Regions from separate parts of the Nonomuraea sp. NPDC049152 genome, predicted to be linked through region 3. Evidence: riboswitches for the same ligand, from Rfam matches in the RefSeq annotation. Region 3 holds a riboswitch; each other region holds the start of a gene.
The links. Region 3 has a riboswitch for cyclic di-AMP ahead of AB0B45_RS01845 (C40 family peptidase). Riboswitches for the same ligand answer to the same signal wherever they lie in the genome.

Region 1: linked by a shared signal. The riboswitch ahead of AB0B45_RS30850 (NlpC/P60 family protein) and the one ahead of AB0B45_RS01845 (C40 family peptidase) in region 3 are both predicted to bind cyclic di-AMP.
Region 2: linked by a shared signal. The riboswitch ahead of AB0B45_RS06505 (C40 family peptidase) and the one ahead of AB0B45_RS01845 (C40 family peptidase) in region 3 are both predicted to bind cyclic di-AMP.
Region 4: linked by a shared signal. The riboswitch ahead of AB0B45_RS26900 (hypothetical protein) and the one ahead of AB0B45_RS01845 (C40 family peptidase) in region 3 are both predicted to bind cyclic di-AMP.

The regions. Positions count from the first base shown of each region.
Region 1 is NZ_JBEZDO010000019.1:134,496-138,640, reverse strand. Features, by position in the region: gene AB0B45_RS30860 (helix-turn-helix domain-containing protein) at 1-173, shown strand, start outside; gene AB0B45_RS30855 (LuxR C-terminal-related transcriptional regulator) at 385-600, shown strand; gene AB0B45_RS30850 (NlpC/P60 family protein) at 675-1,718, opposite strand; cyclic di-AMP (ydaO/yuaA leader) riboswitch at 1,724-1,871, opposite strand; gene AB0B45_RS30845 (amino-acid N-acetyltransferase) at 2,146-2,715, shown strand; gene AB0B45_RS30840 (RDD family protein) at 2,802-4,145, shown strand, end outside.
Region 2 is NZ_JBEZDO010000003.1:11,263-15,407, reverse strand. Features, by position in the region: gene AB0B45_RS06515 (branched-chain amino acid aminotransferase) at 1-902, opposite strand, end outside; gene AB0B45_RS06510 (3-isopropylmalate dehydrogenase) at 1,111-2,163, opposite strand; cyclic di-AMP (ydaO/yuaA leader) riboswitch at 2,264-2,408, shown strand; gene AB0B45_RS06505 (C40 family peptidase) at 2,577-3,065, shown strand; gene serA (phosphoglycerate dehydrogenase) at 3,746-4,145, opposite strand, start outside.
Region 3 is NZ_JBEZDO010000001.1:386,210-390,354, reverse strand. Features, by position in the region: gene AB0B45_RS01855 (NlpC/P60 family protein) at 1-735, shown strand, start outside; gene AB0B45_RS01850 (LysR family transcriptional regulator) at 699-1,604, opposite strand; cyclic di-AMP (ydaO/yuaA leader) riboswitch at 1,926-2,068, shown strand; gene AB0B45_RS01845 (C40 family peptidase) at 2,091-2,648, shown strand; gene AB0B45_RS01840 (hypothetical protein) at 2,719-3,534, shown strand; gene AB0B45_RS01835 (M48 family metallopeptidase) at 3,531-4,145, shown strand, end outside.
Region 4 is NZ_JBEZDO010000015.1:208,616-212,760, forward strand. Features, by position in the region: gene AB0B45_RS26895 (cytochrome P450) at 1-718, opposite strand, end outside; gene AB0B45_RS26900 (hypothetical protein) at 795-1,703, opposite strand; cyclic di-AMP (ydaO/yuaA leader) riboswitch at 1,752-1,892, opposite strand; gene galT (galactose-1-phosphate uridylyltransferase) at 1,959-3,020, opposite strand; gene AB0B45_RS26910 (DeoR/GlpR family DNA-binding transcription regulator) at 3,017-3,796, opposite strand.

The DNA of each region.
Region 1 (4,145 bases), on a different contig from region 3:
CGTCGGTGCCCGTGCGGGTCGATTATCGCCTCACACCACTCGGAACGAGCCTGTTGCCACTCATGGCAGCGATCAAGGAATGGGCCGAGAGTCACATCGAGGACGTCGAGCTCGCCCGCGAACGCTATGACGCCCAACTGGACGGCGAACAATCAGGGCGAAATTCCGGATAAGGACAGTTTCCTGTAAGGCGGTTGTGGATCGTTCTGCGCACCACGCGCCATCCGAGTTCTTCATATAGAAACGATCAAGTCAATAGCCGCCGTCAAGCGTCGAGCGAATCGACCTTGACGACCTTTCCCGTATGCGTTTACCGTCTGCGAGACGAGCGGCTTGCTCGGGCCGAGACGTCGCAGGGTTGTGCTGTTGGTGGGAGGGCTCCCGATGGATGTGCTCACCGACGACGGAGTCGTGCTGAGCCAGGATGACCTGGAACTCCTCGCGGAGTTGGCCAAGGGCGTCACGGTCGACCGCGTGGGCAGGACGCTGGAGATCAGCGGCCGCACGGTCCGTCGTCGCCTGCGCGTCATCTGCGACAGGATCGGCGTGGCCACGGCGATCGAGGCGGTGGCCTGGGCGGCGCGCCGAAGACTCATCTAGCCGACGCTGATCGGCGGCGCGGCCGGGTCGGTGGTGTGGACGGGTCCCGCCCAGTCGGCTGCGGACGGTCCCGTCTAGTCGGCGATGCGGACGGCTCCCGCGAACGGCCTGTTGCCGATCGCGGCGATCCGGACGACGTCGCCGGTCTGGGGCGCGTGCACCATCATCCCGCCGCCGAGGTAGATGCCCACGTGATGCAGGTCGCTGTAGAAGAAGACCAGGTCGCCGGGGCGCAGCTGCTCGCGCGTGATGTGGGTGCCGGCCGTCCACTGGTCGCCGGTGTAGTGCGGCAGGCTGATGCCGACGCGCTGGTAGGCGGCCATGACCAGCCCCGAGCAGTCGTAGGAGCCTGGACCCTCGGCACCCCACACGTACGGCTTGAGCTGCTGCGTCAGCGCCCACCGCGCGGCCTCCGCCGCCTTGCCGCTGCCGATGATCGGCAGGTTGACCCTGGTGGCGCGGGTGCCCGGCCGGCCGGCCTCGCCGATCGCCCTCTTGAACAGGCTGCTCTCGACCTTGGCCACCATCGAGGTGATCTTGTCGCGCTTGCCGCCGAGGTCGTCGACGAGCTTCTGGACCTCGGCCAGCCGCGTCTTGGCCGTCGCCTTGGCCTTCTCGGCGGCGGCGATGGAATCGGCGAGCGCCTTGACCTCCTGGCCCTGCTGCTGGTTGAGGGCGAAGGAGGTGGCGGCGGCGTCGAGGAAGGCGTCAGGGTCGGCCGAGTTGGCGAAGGCGAGCCCGTCGGTGAGGCCGCCGGACATGTAGGTGCTCTCGGCCAGGAGGGTGGCCCGCGCCCGCTTGGCGGCCAGGTCGGCCTCGCTGGTGGCCAGGATCTTCTTGGCGTTGTCCGCGGACTTCTTGACGCTCTTGAGCTTCTCGCGCTGGCCGTTGTACTGCTCGGTGAGCGTCTCGATGTCGTTGTGGAGCTTCTCGACGCGCTTGGAGAGCTCCTTGAGCGACGGCTTGGGATCGGCAGTGGCCGAGCCCAGAGGCGTGGTGAGGGCCAGCACGGCCATCGCGGCGCCCACGATCGCGAACCGTTTCCTGTAGGAACCCGGTTCGTGGGGGCGGGCGTGCTCGCCCGCGGACTTCCCCTCGCGGATGCGCCTGCGCTTCACCAACCAGCTCCTCTCGTAGTCGCCGACCGGGTTAGCTGACGGGTTCGGGCCGGAGCAGCCCTACCGAGCGCGAGCTCGGACTCACCCCTTGACGGCTGGTGGCCGCCGGCGGGTCCCCGGCTCCCCGTGTGGGGGATTAGGCGTGTCTCCACGCCTGGCGCGTGGGGGACATCGTCGGTGGACACTAGTGCAAGCAAGGTTCGTGCTCAACCAGAACTGCCAATCCAGTAGAGGAAGCGCATCCGAAGGATCACGGGCAGATCACACAAAAGGCCGATCGACCAGGAGGTTGCAAAGCCTTTACTGAGATTCACGATGGTTTGTCGGGCTTGTCGTGCAGAGATGCGGACTGTGCTCGCCTCGCTACAGAGCGCCATGTGACGGCAGTTAAGGATGGGCCGAAACGGGCTAGGTACGCTGAAGGGCCATGGAGCAGGTCGTCGAGCGCGCAATGCAGGACACCGAGATCGTCGTACGGCGAGCCCGCACGCCGGACGTCAGGTCGATCAGGCGCCTGGTCGACATCTACGCGGGAGCGGGCCGAAAGCTGCTGGAAAAAGCCACGGTCACGCTGTACGAGGATGTCCAGGAGTTCTGGGTCGCCGAGCGCGGCGGCCAGGTCGTCGGCTGCGGCGCGCTCCACGTGCTCTGGGAGGATCTCGCCGAAATTCGCACGGTCGCCGTGGACCCCGCGGTCAAAGGTTCAGGTATCGGTCACCGTATTGTTACCGCGCTGGTGAGAACGGCCCGCGACCTGGGGCTTCGGAGGGTCTTCTGCCTGACGTTCGAGGTCGACTTCTTCACCCGGCATGGCTTCGTCCCGATCCAGGGAACTCCGGTATCGCCCGAGGTCTACGCCGAGTTGCTGGCCTCCTACGACGAGGGTGTGGCCGAGTTTCTCGACCTCGAGCACGTCAAGCCCAACACCCTTGGCAACACCAGGATGCTGCTCCATCTGGAAGCAGTTGACTATGGCGTTGACCAAGAGGAAAGGTGATTGTTGATACTCATGTCGATACGTTGGGCAACAGCAAGCATGTGTCCTGACATGTGCCACATGCGCCATCGAAGCGAGGTGACACGGTGAGCACCGGACAGCCGCCGTATCCGCAGGATCAACCTGATGAGAATTCCGGATACGGTCAGCAGAACGCAGGACGCCCGGGCGAGCAGCCCGATCCTGACGTGACGATCGTCGGCTACCGCCAGGACGGCGGCGGCTACGGTCAGCCGTCACAGGCGCAGCAGCCCGACTACGGTCAGCAGCAGGGCTACGGCCAGCAGCAGCAGGGGTACGGCCAGCAGGGCTACAGCCAGCCCGGCTACGGTCAGCAGCAGGGCTACGGCCAGCAGGCCGCGTCCTCGGGCCAGCAGCCCGGCTACGGCCAGCAGCAGCCTCCCTATGGCCAGCAGCCCTCCTCCTCGGGGCAGCAGCCCTCCTACGGGCAGCCGGACTACGGCCAGCAGCCCGGCTACGGACAGCAGCAGCCCTCCTACGGCCAGCAGCCCGGCTACGGCCAGCAGCAGCCCTCCTCCAGCCAGCAGCCCGGCTACGGCCAGCCGGACTACGGTCAGCAGCAGGGGTACGGCCAGCAGGCCTCCTCGGGCCAGCCGCCGGAGTACGGTCAATCCGGCTCCGGCCAGCAGCCGGAGTACGGTCAGCCCGGCTATGGCCAGCAGCCCGGCTACGGCCAGCCCGCGTCCGGTCAGCAGCCTGGCTATGGCCAGCAGCAGCCCTCCTACGGCCAGCAGCCCGGTTACGGTCAGCAGCCCCAGCAGGGCTACGGTCAGCAGGGCCAGTCGCAGCCCGGCTACGGCCAGCAGTCGCCCTACGGCCAGCAGCAGCCCTACGCCCAGCCCGGCTACGGCCAGCAGCAGCAGCCCGCCTACGGGCAGCCCGGCTACGGCCAGCCGTACGGGGCTCCGGCCGGAGTGCAGCCGCCGGGCGCGCCCGCCCCGCTCGCCGAGTGGTGGCAGCGTCTGGTCGCCCGCATCGTCGACGGCGTGATCTTCGGGATCTTCTGGTTCATCATGAGCGCGATCCTCTTCGCGGTCCTGTTCGCCAGTTACGACATCAACACCGGTGCGACGAGCGGCCTGAGCGCGGGCGTGCTCACGGCGATCCTCGCCGTCATCGCAACACTGTTCTACGTGGGCTACGAGTTCCTGCTGACCAAGTCCAAGGGACAGACTCTGGGCAAGATGGTCATGGGCATCAAGATCGTCCCGGTCGGTGGAACCGTGGGCCCCGGCGGCCTATCCAGCGACGCCGCGATCAAGCGGGCGGCCATCACCTGGGGCGGTGCCATTCTCAACCTGGTGCCGTGGTTCGGCGGGCTTCTCGCGTTCGCCGCGATGGGCGTCAACGCCGCCTCCCAGCTCTGGGACAAGCCGTTGCAGCAGACCTTCGCCGACAAGGTGGCGAAC
Region 2 (4,145 bases), on a different contig from region 3:
CCGGACTCGCACCCGGCCTGCCACTCCTCGATCGAGATGCGCCCCTCCTCGGCCTCCAACCCCAGGTCGGCGGCCAGGGACAGGATGGAGTCGCGGGTGATGCCGGGCAGCAGCGTGCCGGTCAGCGCGGGCGTGAACAGCTTGTCGCCGAAGACGAAGAACAGGTTCATCCCGCCCATCTCCTCGACGTACCTGTGCTCGTTGGAGTCGAGCCAGACCACCTGGTCGCAGCCCTGCTCGACGGCCTCGCGCTGGGCGACGAAGGCGCCGGCGTAGTTGCCGCCGCACTTGGCCGCGCCGGTGCCGCCGGGGGCGGCGCGGGTGTACTCGGTGGAGAGCCACACCGACACCGGCTTGACGCCGCCGGTGAAGTAGGAGGCGGCCGGTGAGGCGATGACCATGTACTTGTAGGTCTTGGACGGGTAGTTGACGCCCAGCCCGACCTGCGTCGCGATGATGAAGGGCCGCAGGTAGAGACTGTGTCCCTCGGTGGTGGGCACCCAGTCGCGGTCGGTCTGGATGAGCAGGTCGAGGGACTCGACGAAGGTTTCCTCGGGCAGCTCGGGCATGGCCATGCGGAGGCAGGAGGCGTTGAAGCGGCTGGCGTTCGAGTAGGGCCTGAACGTGGCGATCGATCCGTTGGCCTGGCGGTACGCCTTGAGTCCCTCGAACAGCTCCTGCGCGTAGTGGAAGACGGAGGTCGCCGGGTCCAGGACGAGCGGCCCGTACGGCATGAGCCGCGCGTCATGCCAGCCTCTGCCCTCGGTGTAGTCGATCGAGATCATGTGATCGGTGAAGGTCTGCCCGAACCCCGGGCTCGCCAGTACCTGCTCACGCTCCGCCGCAGTGCGAGCGTGGTCGGAGAGCTGCACATCGAAGCTGAGCTTCTGAGCGGTGGTCATGACGGAAATCCTTCTCTTTTCGCGAGATTTGCCCTGAGTCCATTTTGCGCTGGACCGGGTAACGGGAACTTACAGCAAACGCCTGGCGATCTCGCGAGCCGCCAGGCGTTGATTGTGGTATCCAGGCGGCTACGCTCTCGCCGGATCCCGGACAGTTAGGACCCGGCCGAAGGGCGCCAGGCCGCCTATGGTGCTGAGTGGCAGGCGGTCAGGCGCCGCCGGCTACTCGTGCGGTGATGTCGTCACCGATCTCGTGCGTCGTACGGCCGGCCCACCCGGCCAGGCGATCCACGATGTCGTCGGCGACGGCCTGCTCGACGCGGGCCGCCTCCTCGGTCAGGCCGAGGTGGTCGAGCATCATGGCGACGGACAGGATGGTGGCGGTCGGGTCGGCCTTGCCCTGACCCGCGATGTCGGGGGCGCTGCCGTGGACAGGCTCGAACATGCTGGGCGCGGTCCTGTCGGGGTTGATGTTGCCGCTGGCGGCCAGCCCGATGCCGCCGGCGATGGCGGCGCCGATGTCGGTGATGATGTCGCCGAACAGGTTGTCGGTGACGATCACGTCGAAGCGCTCCGGCTGGCTGACGAAGAACATCGAGGCCGCGTCGACGTGCTGGTAGTCGGTCGTGACGTCGGGGAAGTCCGCGGCCACCCGGTTGAGGGTGCGCATCCAGAGGTCGCCCGCGTAGGTGAGCACGTTGGTCTTGTGGACCAGCGTGAGCTTCTTGCGGGGGCGCTCGGCGGCCTTGGCGAAGGCGTAGCGGACCACGCGCTCGACGCCGAAGGCGGTGTTGAGCGACTCCTGGGTGGCGATCTCGTGCGGGGTGCCGCGACGCAGGACGCCGCCGGCGCCGGCGTAGAGGCTCTCGGTGCCCTCGCGGACGACGATCATGTCGATGTCTTCAGCGCGGGTGTCGGCCAGCGGGGTCTCCACGCCGGGGAAGAGCTTCACCGGGCGCAGGTTGACGTAGTGGTCGAGCTCGAAGCGGAGTCGGAGCAGCAGGTCACGCTCGAGGATCCCCGGGGGGACGCTCGGGTCGCCGATCGCGCCGAGCAGGATGGCGTCGTAACCGCGCAGCTCCTGCAGGGTTTCCTCGGTGAGGGTCTCACCGGTGGCGTTGTAGCGGGTGGCGCCCAGATCGTAGTGGGTGGTCTCGATCTTGGCGCCGACCGCTTCCAGGACCTTGAGCCCTTCGGCGACGACCTCGGTGCCGATCCCGTCACCGGGAATGACGGCCAGACGAATGTTGCGCGACTCCATGGCCGGTACCTTACCGGGTCGTCTCGACTGTCGAACACCGCATCTCATTTCCCGGACACGTCGTTTTGTCGGGTTTGCGGTCTTTTGACCCTTTCGTTAGAGTCCCTGCCAGCCTAATCCGCTGCGATGGTCGCACGGAGCCGGGGACCCATTCCCCCTTGGGGCGAATCGGCACCCCCATGCCGTAGGGCGGCTTCCACGCCCGAGCCCGTCAGCTAACCCGGTCGGCCCCGTGGAAGGACATTCCCCTGTCTCGCATCGTCACGGCTGCCGTTCTCGGCGGCCTCCTCGCCGCAGGATCAGCCGCCGCCGCCTCCCCCGCGTCGGCCACCCCCATCCAGGTCGAGACCCTCAAGAGCCAGCCGGTCCAACCTGGCCAGAACCAGCCCGTCGAGGGCGACCCCGCTCGTACGGTGACCCTCACCGGAGCGGACATCAAGAAGGCCCAGCTCAAGCAGATGCCCAAGCCCGCATGGCAGATCGCGCTGAAGTTCGCGATGTCCAAGCGGGGCACGCCGTACGTGTGGGGCGGCACCAGCCCCAGCGGCTACGACTGCTCGGGGCTGATGATGAAGGCCTACGAGAAGGCGGGGATCGAGCTTCCCCGCGTGGCCCGCGACCAGTACCAGGCATTCGACAAGAAGATCAAGTGGAAGAACCTGCAGCCCGGCGATCTGGTCTTCTTCAGCAATCTCGGGCACGTCGGGATGATCTCCAAGGACGGCTACATGGTGCACGCGCCGCACAGCGGCGACGTGGTGAAGGAGGAGAAGCTCAGCCCGTGGCGGCGACAGGCATTCGTCGGCGCGGTGCGGCCTGACCCGAAGGGCGTGGCGCAGGCGAAGGAACTGATCGAGGCGAAGACCGAGGCGGCCCCCGCGTCAATGCGGGCCACCCTCTAGGCTCCGATCACCCCGAGGCCGACGGAGTCGCGCATCAGCCCGGGAATCCCAGGGGACGACGGTCTCCCGGGGTTCCCGGGCTGATGCGTGCCCGGAGAAGGAGTGGGAGCGGGATCCCAGCCTCGCGGGAGTCCCTGGCCGATGCGTGCCCGGAGAAGGAGTGGGAGTGGGTTCGCCCCGGTGGAGCAGGGGGAACTCCACCGGGTGGTCCCGTTCAGCGGGGGGAGGGGGAGCCGCCGTTGTCCCTGCGATCCAGCGCGATCTGAACGGCCTCCGCCGCCTCGTCGTCATGATCTTCGGCGCGGTTCCATGGATACATGTCGTACACGTGACTCATCTCGTTTCGCGGACGCGAATGGATTCGGACGTCGGATCCCGGTCGCGAATCCGACCGGGCCTGATCTCGTGCGGTCCGGATCACGGACCGGACGAAGGGGGCTTAAGGCCGACGCAACGCCGCTCACCGCGACGGGTCGCCGACCTGCCCTAACAGGCCCCGTCGCGGCTGGTAATAAGTACGAGTACCCAGCTCATCCATTCCAAAGTACCTGGCACGGTCCAGGCTGTCTCGTAGGACGTCCGAATATCTCACTATTTGAGACGTCCATTGCGGTGGTGGAAACAGGAACGCCCTCCCGCACCAGGGCGGGAAGGCGTTCCGGAGAGGGGAAACGAGACGGTCAGTCGGTGAGGTCCACCGAGCGCCCGCTGTCGGCGCCGATCTCGGCCACGATCTGGTCCATCACGTCAGCCGGGATCGCCGAGTCGACGGTCAGCGCGATCAGCGCCTTGCCGCCCTTGACGTCCCGCGCCACCTGCATCGAGGCGATGTTGATGCCCTTCTCGCCCAGCAGGTGACCCACGACGCCGACGATGCCGGGCCGGTCGGTGTAGGTGAAGAAGGCCAGGTGGTCGGTCGGCTCGATCTCCATCTCGTAGCCGTTGACCTCGACGATCTTGGTGACCTGGCGCGGCCCCGAGAGCGTGCCCGACACCGAGACGGTCCGGCCGTCGGCCAGCACGCCGCGGACGGTGACGACGTTGCGCCAGTCGGGGCTCTCCGAGCTGGTGACCAGTTCG
Region 3 (4,145 bases):
AAGGTGGCGGGCCTGCGGGCCGAGGTCGTCGGCATGGCGGTCAACGCCTACCAGGGCGCCGACATAATCTCGTGGACCTCGATGCTGAGCGACGCCGACCCCACGGCGACCCTCGGTGGCATGGCGCTCATGGACCAGATGACGGCCGAGCGGGCGCAGACCCTCGCCGCCTTCGACGAGGAGAACCGCCAGCTCAAGGCCGACAAGGAGCAGGCCCAGGGCGCGCTCACCGAGGCGGACAAGCTGCGCGACGACGTCAAGTCGGAGAAGGACAAGATCCTCGAACTGGTCAAGGAGCAGGAGAAGCTGCTGCGCAAGCTCGGCGCCTACAAGGTGGGCAACCCGAACAGCACCGGCCTCAAGTACACCGGCTCCGCCTCAGGCAACGCCGCCTCCGTGCTCAGCTTCGCCTACGCGCAGATCGGCAAGCCGTACCAGTACGGCGGGACGGGACCCGGCGGCTGGGACTGCTCGGGCCTGACGCAGGCCTCGTGGCGGGCAGGCGGCGTGTCGCTGCCGCGCACGACCTGGGAGCAGTGGGCGTGGGGCGCCAAGCGCAGGGTCTCCCTCGACTCGTTGCAGCCCGGCGACCTCATCTTCAGCTCCGGTCTCGGACACGTGGGCATCTACGCGGGCGGCGGCAAGATCGTGCACGCGCCCCAGACGGGTGACGTCGTGAAGGTCGTCCCGATGTCCTCCTACGGCGGGCGGCTCGTCGGCGCCATCCGCCCGTAGTTCTCGCTCAACTCGCGCAGCACCCCCAGGTAGGCGCTCACTGCGGGCGGGCGGCCCGGCGAAGGCAGGAAGACCGCGCTGATCCGCCTGGCGGGCAGCCGCGGCGACGGCTCCACCAGCCTGATGTCGGCGCGTACGGCCCTGCCCGCGATCGACGGGTAGAGCATCACGCCGACGCCTGCCGCCACCAGGCCCTGACGGCCGTTCCAGTCGTCGCACAGGTGGTTGACCCTCGGCGCGCCGCCCATCGCGGCCGCCAGCTCCGCGATCGGGCCCAGGCAGTCGGGGTGGGTGCCGTCGACCCATGGCTCGGCGGCCAGGTCGGCCAGCCGTACGCGCTCGGCCGCCGCCAGCGGATGCCCGGCGGGCAGGGCGACCAGCAGCTCGTCCTCGAACAGGTCGAGCACCTCGAGCCCCGGCTCGGGCGCGCGATCCCACGAGGTGCGCAGGGCGACGTCGATCGTGCCCTCCAGCAGGCCCTCGCCGCCGACGGTGAGGGAGAGCTCGACGGCTGGGCGCGCCGCGGCGAAGCGGCGGAAGCTCTCGGGCACGAACCAGGTGGCCGCGCTGGGGAAGGCGGCGACCCTGACGCTGCCTGCCTCCGCCGTGGTGAAGGCCCGCAACCTGGTCTCGAACAGGCTCATCCCGTTGAGCACGGCCTCGGCCTGCTCGAGGGCCGCCAGGCCCGCCTCGGTCGGCTGGACGCCTCTGGGACGGCGGTGGAAGAGCGTGACGCCGACGCGGCGTTCGAGCGTGGCGATCTGCCTCGAGACGGCGGGCTGGGTCATTGACAGGGCCTCGGCCGCTCCCGAGAACGAGCCGCGCCGTCCGACCTCCAGCAGGACGCGCAACGCCCACCCATCAAGCATGCGAAGGCCCTCTTTTCGCTGATGTTACGGGTGTGACTGAAGTGACAGATGGGACCTGACAAGTCGGCATTTATGCAAGTGTGAGTAGGGTCACATTCGAATAACGAAACACTTCGTGGAGCAGCGGATCCTGTTCTGACAAGTATGGGTTAGTGATCTTGACATCTTTACTCCGGCTTTGCCTGCCGTTGGGCATCCGGGTACCTTCTCGCTTCGCGGCGACCAAGCCATGGCGCAGGCAACGTCCACCGGCCCCGATGTGGCCGGTGTGCACGCATAAAGATCCGCTGGTCGCCGCGCCGAGCCCCCAGACAGGCGTGCGCGGTCGACCTGCCGAGTCCGTGCGGCATGGAGCACGGAGCCGGGGAACCACGTTCCTGGGGTGAATCCGGCCTGAAGGCCGGAAGGGCGACTTCCACGCCCGAACCCGTCAGCTAACCCGGTAGGCATTCGTGGAAGTCCCAAGGAGACGTTCTGTCTACCCCCTTGAAGAAAACCCGTCTGTCCTGCCTTGCCCTGAGCGGCGTCGTGGCGGCGATGGGAGGAGTCGTCCTCCACGCACCCACGGCACAGGCGACCGTGACCGTGAAGGCGGTGACCGCCGTGAGAACGGTGAGCGCCGTGAAGACGGCCGCGGCGTCGACGTCCAAGGCGAAGCGGCAGACCAGAACCGCTCGGCAGAGGGTGAAGGCCACCAAGGCCGTCACCATGGCGAGAAGGCAGCTCGGCGACCCCTACCGCTTCGGCGGCACGGGACCGGGCGCCTTCGACTGCTCAGGACTGGTCCAGTACGCCTGGGCCAAGGCCGGCATCAAGATCCCGCGCGTGACGTACAGCCAGTACGCACGCATCAAGAAGAAGGTCACGTGGAGCAACCTCAAGCCAGGTGACCTGATGTTCTTTCGCGGGAAGGGCCACGTGGGCATGTTCGTCGGCCACGGCCGGATGATCCACTCGCCGAGCACAGGCAAGACCGTGCGGATCGAGAAGCTCAACGGCTGGCGCAAGGCCTCCTTCGCCGGCGCGGTTCGCCCCGGCGCCTAGCCGGACGTCCAGAGCCCCGTCCATCCCCCCTCGGACGGGGCTCTGGCCTGTCCGGGCTAGCATCGCAGCCGTGGTGACCCGCAGAACGCTGCTGGCGGCCGCGCTGGCCTGCCCGGTGATCTGCACGGTGGCGGGGTCGGCGGGGCGGTGGCTGCCGCCCGCGGCCAGAGGACTGTGGGAGTCGGGCGTCACCGTGGCGTACGGCAAGCGCTCGCTCGTCGTCGGCCACCACGCCGAGGCCGCCCTCCTCCGCGACCTCGCCTCCAGGGCCGACACGGCGGCACTCACCGTCTCCACCGTCCTGCGGCGTGCCGTACGGCCGCTGGTGTTGATGCCCTCGACCACCGCGGAGGCGGCCGCGCTCGCGGGCACGGGACCCGTGGAAGGTCTCGCCGCGCTGGCCTCGGCGGGCCGCGTGATCGTCCTGCCCGGCGCCTTCGCGCGGCTGACGCCTGTCGGCCGCGACGTCGTCCTCACCCACGAGCTCACCCACGTGGCCGCCGGAGCCGAAGGCCGGCCGGTGTGGCTGCGGGAGGGCTTCGCCGACTACGTCGGCTACCTGCGCTCCGGGCTCGGCACGCCGGTCGCGGCGGCGGAGCTGACGGCCGAGGCACGCGCGGGCCGGCTCCCCTCCTCGCTGCCCGCCGACGCCGACTTCGCGCCGGGCTCGCCACGGCTCGCACAGGTCTACCAGGAGGCGTGGCTGGCCTGCCGCCTGATCGCCACCAGGTACGGCAGGCAGGCGCTCGTCGACCTCTACTATCGGGCTGCCGGAAAGGATCTCGGCCAGGCGCTGGAGCCACTGGGCCTGTCGGTCCGCACGCTCGCCGCGCACTGGCGGGAGTATGTCCGGAACGAGCTGACCGACGTGGGGGGAAACCGATGAGGTGGCTGGACCGGCGGGCGGGCATCGCGCTGGTGGTGCTCGGAGTGGCGATCCTCGCGGTCGTGGCGCTCACCACGCCATGGGACCTCATGCGGGACGGTCCCTCCGTACCACCCGATCCCGCACGGGACTTCACCGCCGCCCAGATCGCCCGTTCCCGCGCCTTCGACGCGGCCACCAGCGCGCCCGCCTACCTGTCGCTCGGGCTGACCATCGTGTTCGCGGGGCTGCTCGTGGCCACGCCCCTCGGCGAGCGCCTGCTCGGCAGCCTCAGGGGGCCGTGGTGGCTGCGGGTCATCCTCGGCGTCGTCGTGCTGACCGCCGTCGTCGAGCTGCTGCGCTGGCCGCTCGGCGTCTGGTACGAGACCGAGCTGCGCGCCTTCGGGCTCTCCACCCAGAACTGGGGGAGCTGGACGGGCGACAGACTGAAGGGCATCGGCGTGCGCGTGGCGCTGCTGTCCGTCATCGTGCTGGTGATCGTCGGTCTGGCCAGGCGCTTCAAGAGCTGGTGGGTGCCCGCGGCCGTCGGCGCGTTCGTGCTGACGGTGGGCGCCTCGTTCATCTATCCCATCGTCTTCGAGCCGCTCTTCAACGACTTCACCTCGATGCCC
Region 4 (4,145 bases), on a different contig from region 3:
GCGTGAGCACCATGGTGACCAGTTCGGTGTCGGTGAAGCGGTCGCCGTCCTCGTCGTGGGCTCTGATCAGCCCGGTGAGCAGGTCGTCGGCGGGCTCGGCGCGGCGGCGGGGGATGAGGTCGCGGATGTGGTCGACGATGCCGATGAGCGGCTCGACCAGGGCGCCAGGCTCCATGGTGGTCATGCGGGCGCCCCACGCCCGCCACTGCGCCCGGTCGGCCTCGGGGATGCCGACGAGCTCACAGATGACGGTGATGGGGAGCGGGTAGGCGTACTCCTCGACGAGGTCGACGACGCGGTCGGTCGGCAGCGCGTCGAGGAGGGCGGCGCTGATCTCCTCCACCCGCGGCCGCAGCTCCATGACGCGCCTGGCGGTGAAGGCGCGCGAGACCAGCCTGCGCAGCCTGAGGTGGTCCTCGCCGTCGAGGTCGAGGATGCCGCGGGTGAGGTAGACGGCGTACTCGGGCGGGACGCCCCTCGCCTGGGTGAGCTTCTCCCGCAGGTTGGAGACGTCGGCGCCCGGCACGTTGCCGGGGTCGTTGACGAAGCGGTGGTCGCTCAGCACGGTCTTCACGTCGTCGTACCGGGTGACCAGCCAGATCGGGGTGTCCTGCCCGGGGAAGGAGGCGTGGAGGACGGGCGCCTCCTCCCTGAGCTCGGCGAAGCCGCTGAAGGGGTCGGTCAGCAGGCCGGGATCCATCAGGTTGACGGTCTTCATGAGCGCCTCTCGTGACCGGAAGGAGGAATCTGGTCATCGAGTCAAACGTACGCCCGCCGCCGACCCCCTGCAAGGATCAGTTCATCGAGATGTGCACGTGGTCGTAGTGGTTGGCGGTGACGCTGCCGCGGTCGGACATGGCACGCCAGCCGCTGCCACTGTTGATCCGCTGCCGCCAGATCACGTACTTGATGCCCAGGCGGCTCTGGTTCTTCAGCGCCCACGCGGCGACCTGGTCGCCGAGCGCCCTGTTGACGGCCGTCGGTGTGGCGCCGCCCGAGCTCATCATGAAGTCGCAGGCGCGACCGAGCGGATGCTCTCCGCTGCCGCCCGACCGGTAGCAGCCCACCTCGAACGGCAGCGCGAACGTCTTCTTGATCGTGTCGCGCATGAGCGTGGTCCGCGGCGTGATGTTCTCCGAGCCCGTGGGCAGCTCGGGCGCCCAGCTGCCGTCGCTCTTGCGCCCCGGACCTGTCGGCACGAGCTTCTGGAGCTTCTTCTCGATGTCCTTGATCATGCCCTCGGCCTCCTTCCGGTCGTCGGCGACCTGGTCGGTCTCCGTCTTGATCCGGTCGGCGAGCGCGAGCGCGTCGGCGGCGGCCTGCTTCTTGGTGTCGCGGGCCGCGGCGACGCTCTTGACCACGGCGTCCTGCTCGGCGCTCATCTGCTCGAGCAGTGCGGAGGTGGTGAGGTCGGGGGTGTAGAGCAGCGTCGGCAGGTCGGGGGTGCCGGCCTGGTAACGCATCTCAGTGATCTTGGAGGCTTCGGTCTCTGCCCTGGTCAGGGTCTGCTCGGCCGTCGCCAGCCGCTCCTTCGCCTTCTCGGCGGCCTTCCGCGCCTCGGCCAGCGACACGCGCTTGGCGTTGTAGCTCTCGATGAGCTTGTCGACCTTGGAGTTGAGCTGCTTCAGCTCGGCCCGCAACGCGGGTTCGGACGGCTTGGAGGCAGCCGAGGCCGCGGTCGCCGAACCGGTTACGAGGGACAACGCGGCAAGAAAGCCGCATGCGAAACGAGACGTGGGGGACGCCACGAACGATCCTCTCCGTCTGCCGACCGGGTTAGCTGACGGGTTCGGGCGGGAGATGCGGCCCTACCACTCGCGTGGATACACCCCAGGTTCTTGGTGGGTCCCCGGTTCCCGGGCAACGCGCCCGGGATTAGGCATGTAACGGCTGTGAAAGCCGGTGAAAGGGGATATTAGTAGTAAATGTCCGGTAATGCGAGTTCAAGCGGACATCAATTAGTGATCTACCTGTGATCGAAGTAGTCTCGCGGCCTCCTCGGGCAGCACGTCGTTGACGAACGCGCCCATCGCCGACTCCGAGCCCGCGAGGTACTTGAGCTTCTCCGGGGCCCGGCGGATGCTGAACAGCTCCAGGTGAAGATACGCCAGGTCACGGCCCTGCCGTACGGGAGCCTGGTGCCACGCGGCGACGTACGGCATGACCACGCCGAACAGCCCGTCGAGCGCCCGCAGCACGCGGGTGTAGACGGGGCCGAAGGCGGCGCGCTCCTCCTGGGTGAGCGCGGCCAGATCGGGCACCTGGCGGTGCGGGTAGAGGTGGACCTCGAACGGGTAGCGGGCGGCGGCGGGCACGAACGCGGTCCACAGCTCGTTGCCGGCGACCACGCGCTCGCCGGCGCGCTCCGCGGCCAGCACGTCGGCGAAGAGGTTCGGCCGACGGGCCGCGGCCGCCAGGTGCTGGCGGGTGCGCGGGGTCACGTAGGGGTAGGCGTAGATCTGGCCGTGCGGGTGGGCCAGGGTGATGCCGATCTCCGCGCCCCTGTTCTCGAAGCAGAACACCTGCTCCACGCCGGGGATGGCCGACAGCTCGGCGGTGCGGTCGGCCCAGGCCTCCATGACCAGCTCCACCTGGTCGTCAGGGAGCGCGGAGAAGGACGAGTCGTGGTCGGAGGTGAAGCAGACCACCTCGCAGCGCCCCACGCCGGGACGCACCTCGCTCAGGCCGCCGGGGTCGGTGTAGGAACCCAGATGGGTGGAGAAGCTCGGGAACCTGTTCTCGAAGACGACCACGTCGTACTCCGAAGCGGGGATCTCGGTCGGCATGCCGGGCTTCGACGGGCACAGCGGGCACTCGCTGGCCGGAGGCAGGAAGGTACGGGTCTGCCGGTGGCCCGCCATCGCCACCCACTCCTCGGTGAGCGGGTCGTAGCGCAACTCGGAGGCGACGGGCCTGGGCGGCAGTTCGCGCTCGTCGATCGCGCTCCTGTCGGCGTCGTCGCGCCGATCGAAGTAGATCAGCTCTCGGCCGTCGGCCATGTGCGCGATGGTGCGCTTCACTTCGTGTCCTCCGCGATGATCAGTTCTCCCGCCCGCTCGGCCAGCTCCGCGCGAGCCTCCTCCGGCAGGTTCGCGTCGCTGATGACGACGTCGGCCTCCGACAGCTCCGCGATCGTGCTGATGCCGACCGTGCCCCACTTGGTGTGGTCGGCGGGGACCACCAGCCGGTGCGCGGAGGCGACCAGTTCCCTGTCGGTCTCCGACTCCAGCAGGTTCGGCGTGGTGAACCCCGCTCGCGTGCTCATGCCGTGCACGCCCAGGAAGAGCGTGTCGACGTGCAGCCGTCTGATGGCCGCGACGGCGACGGGCCCGACGAGGGCGTCGGAGGGCGTGCGGACGCCGCCGGTCAGCACGACCGTGCGGTCGGCGCGCGGGCTGCGGTGGAAGACGTCGGCGACGGGGACGGAGTTGGTGATGACGGTCAGGTCCGGCACGTCGACCAGGTGGTGGGCCAGCGTCCACGTGGTCGTGCCCGCCGACAGCGCGACGGCGGTGCCGGGGTGGACAAGCGTGGCGGCCCTGCGGGCGATCGCGTCCTTCTCCGGCTGCTGACGCATCGACTTGGCGGCGAAACCCGGCTCCTCGGTCGAGCCGGGACCGTTGATGGTGGCGCCGCCATGGACCTTCTCCAGCAGGCCTCGCTCGGCGAGCGCCTCCAGGTCCCTGCGTATGGTCATGTCGGAGACGCCGAGCTCGCGCACGAGGTCGGCCACCCGGACTCCGCCGCTGCGGCGGACGCGCTCCAGGATCGCCTGTTGCCGCTGTGGTGCGAGCACGTGCCCTCCTTCCAACAGATTCCACCAAATTATGACACATCTATGTTGAAACATGGGGAGTGGAATCTGGGAAAGCCCTTGTCGCGGCAGACGCGTTCGCGAGAGGTTGGGATCATCACATGAGGAGGTAAGCCATGGCCAAGCGCGCACGTAAGACCAAGGCCCGCAAGAAGAAGGCGGCCAACCACGGCAAGCGTCCCAACGCTCGCTGAGGTAGGACATCGGGTACTGCCCGTACCCGATGTTCATCCCTCCGCCAGGCCCGCGAAAGACCCAAGACACGAAATCTCGTGACAGCGTGGCCTCATGCGCCCGCGCGCATCCCGCGCCACCTCCGCCCCCGGCGCGG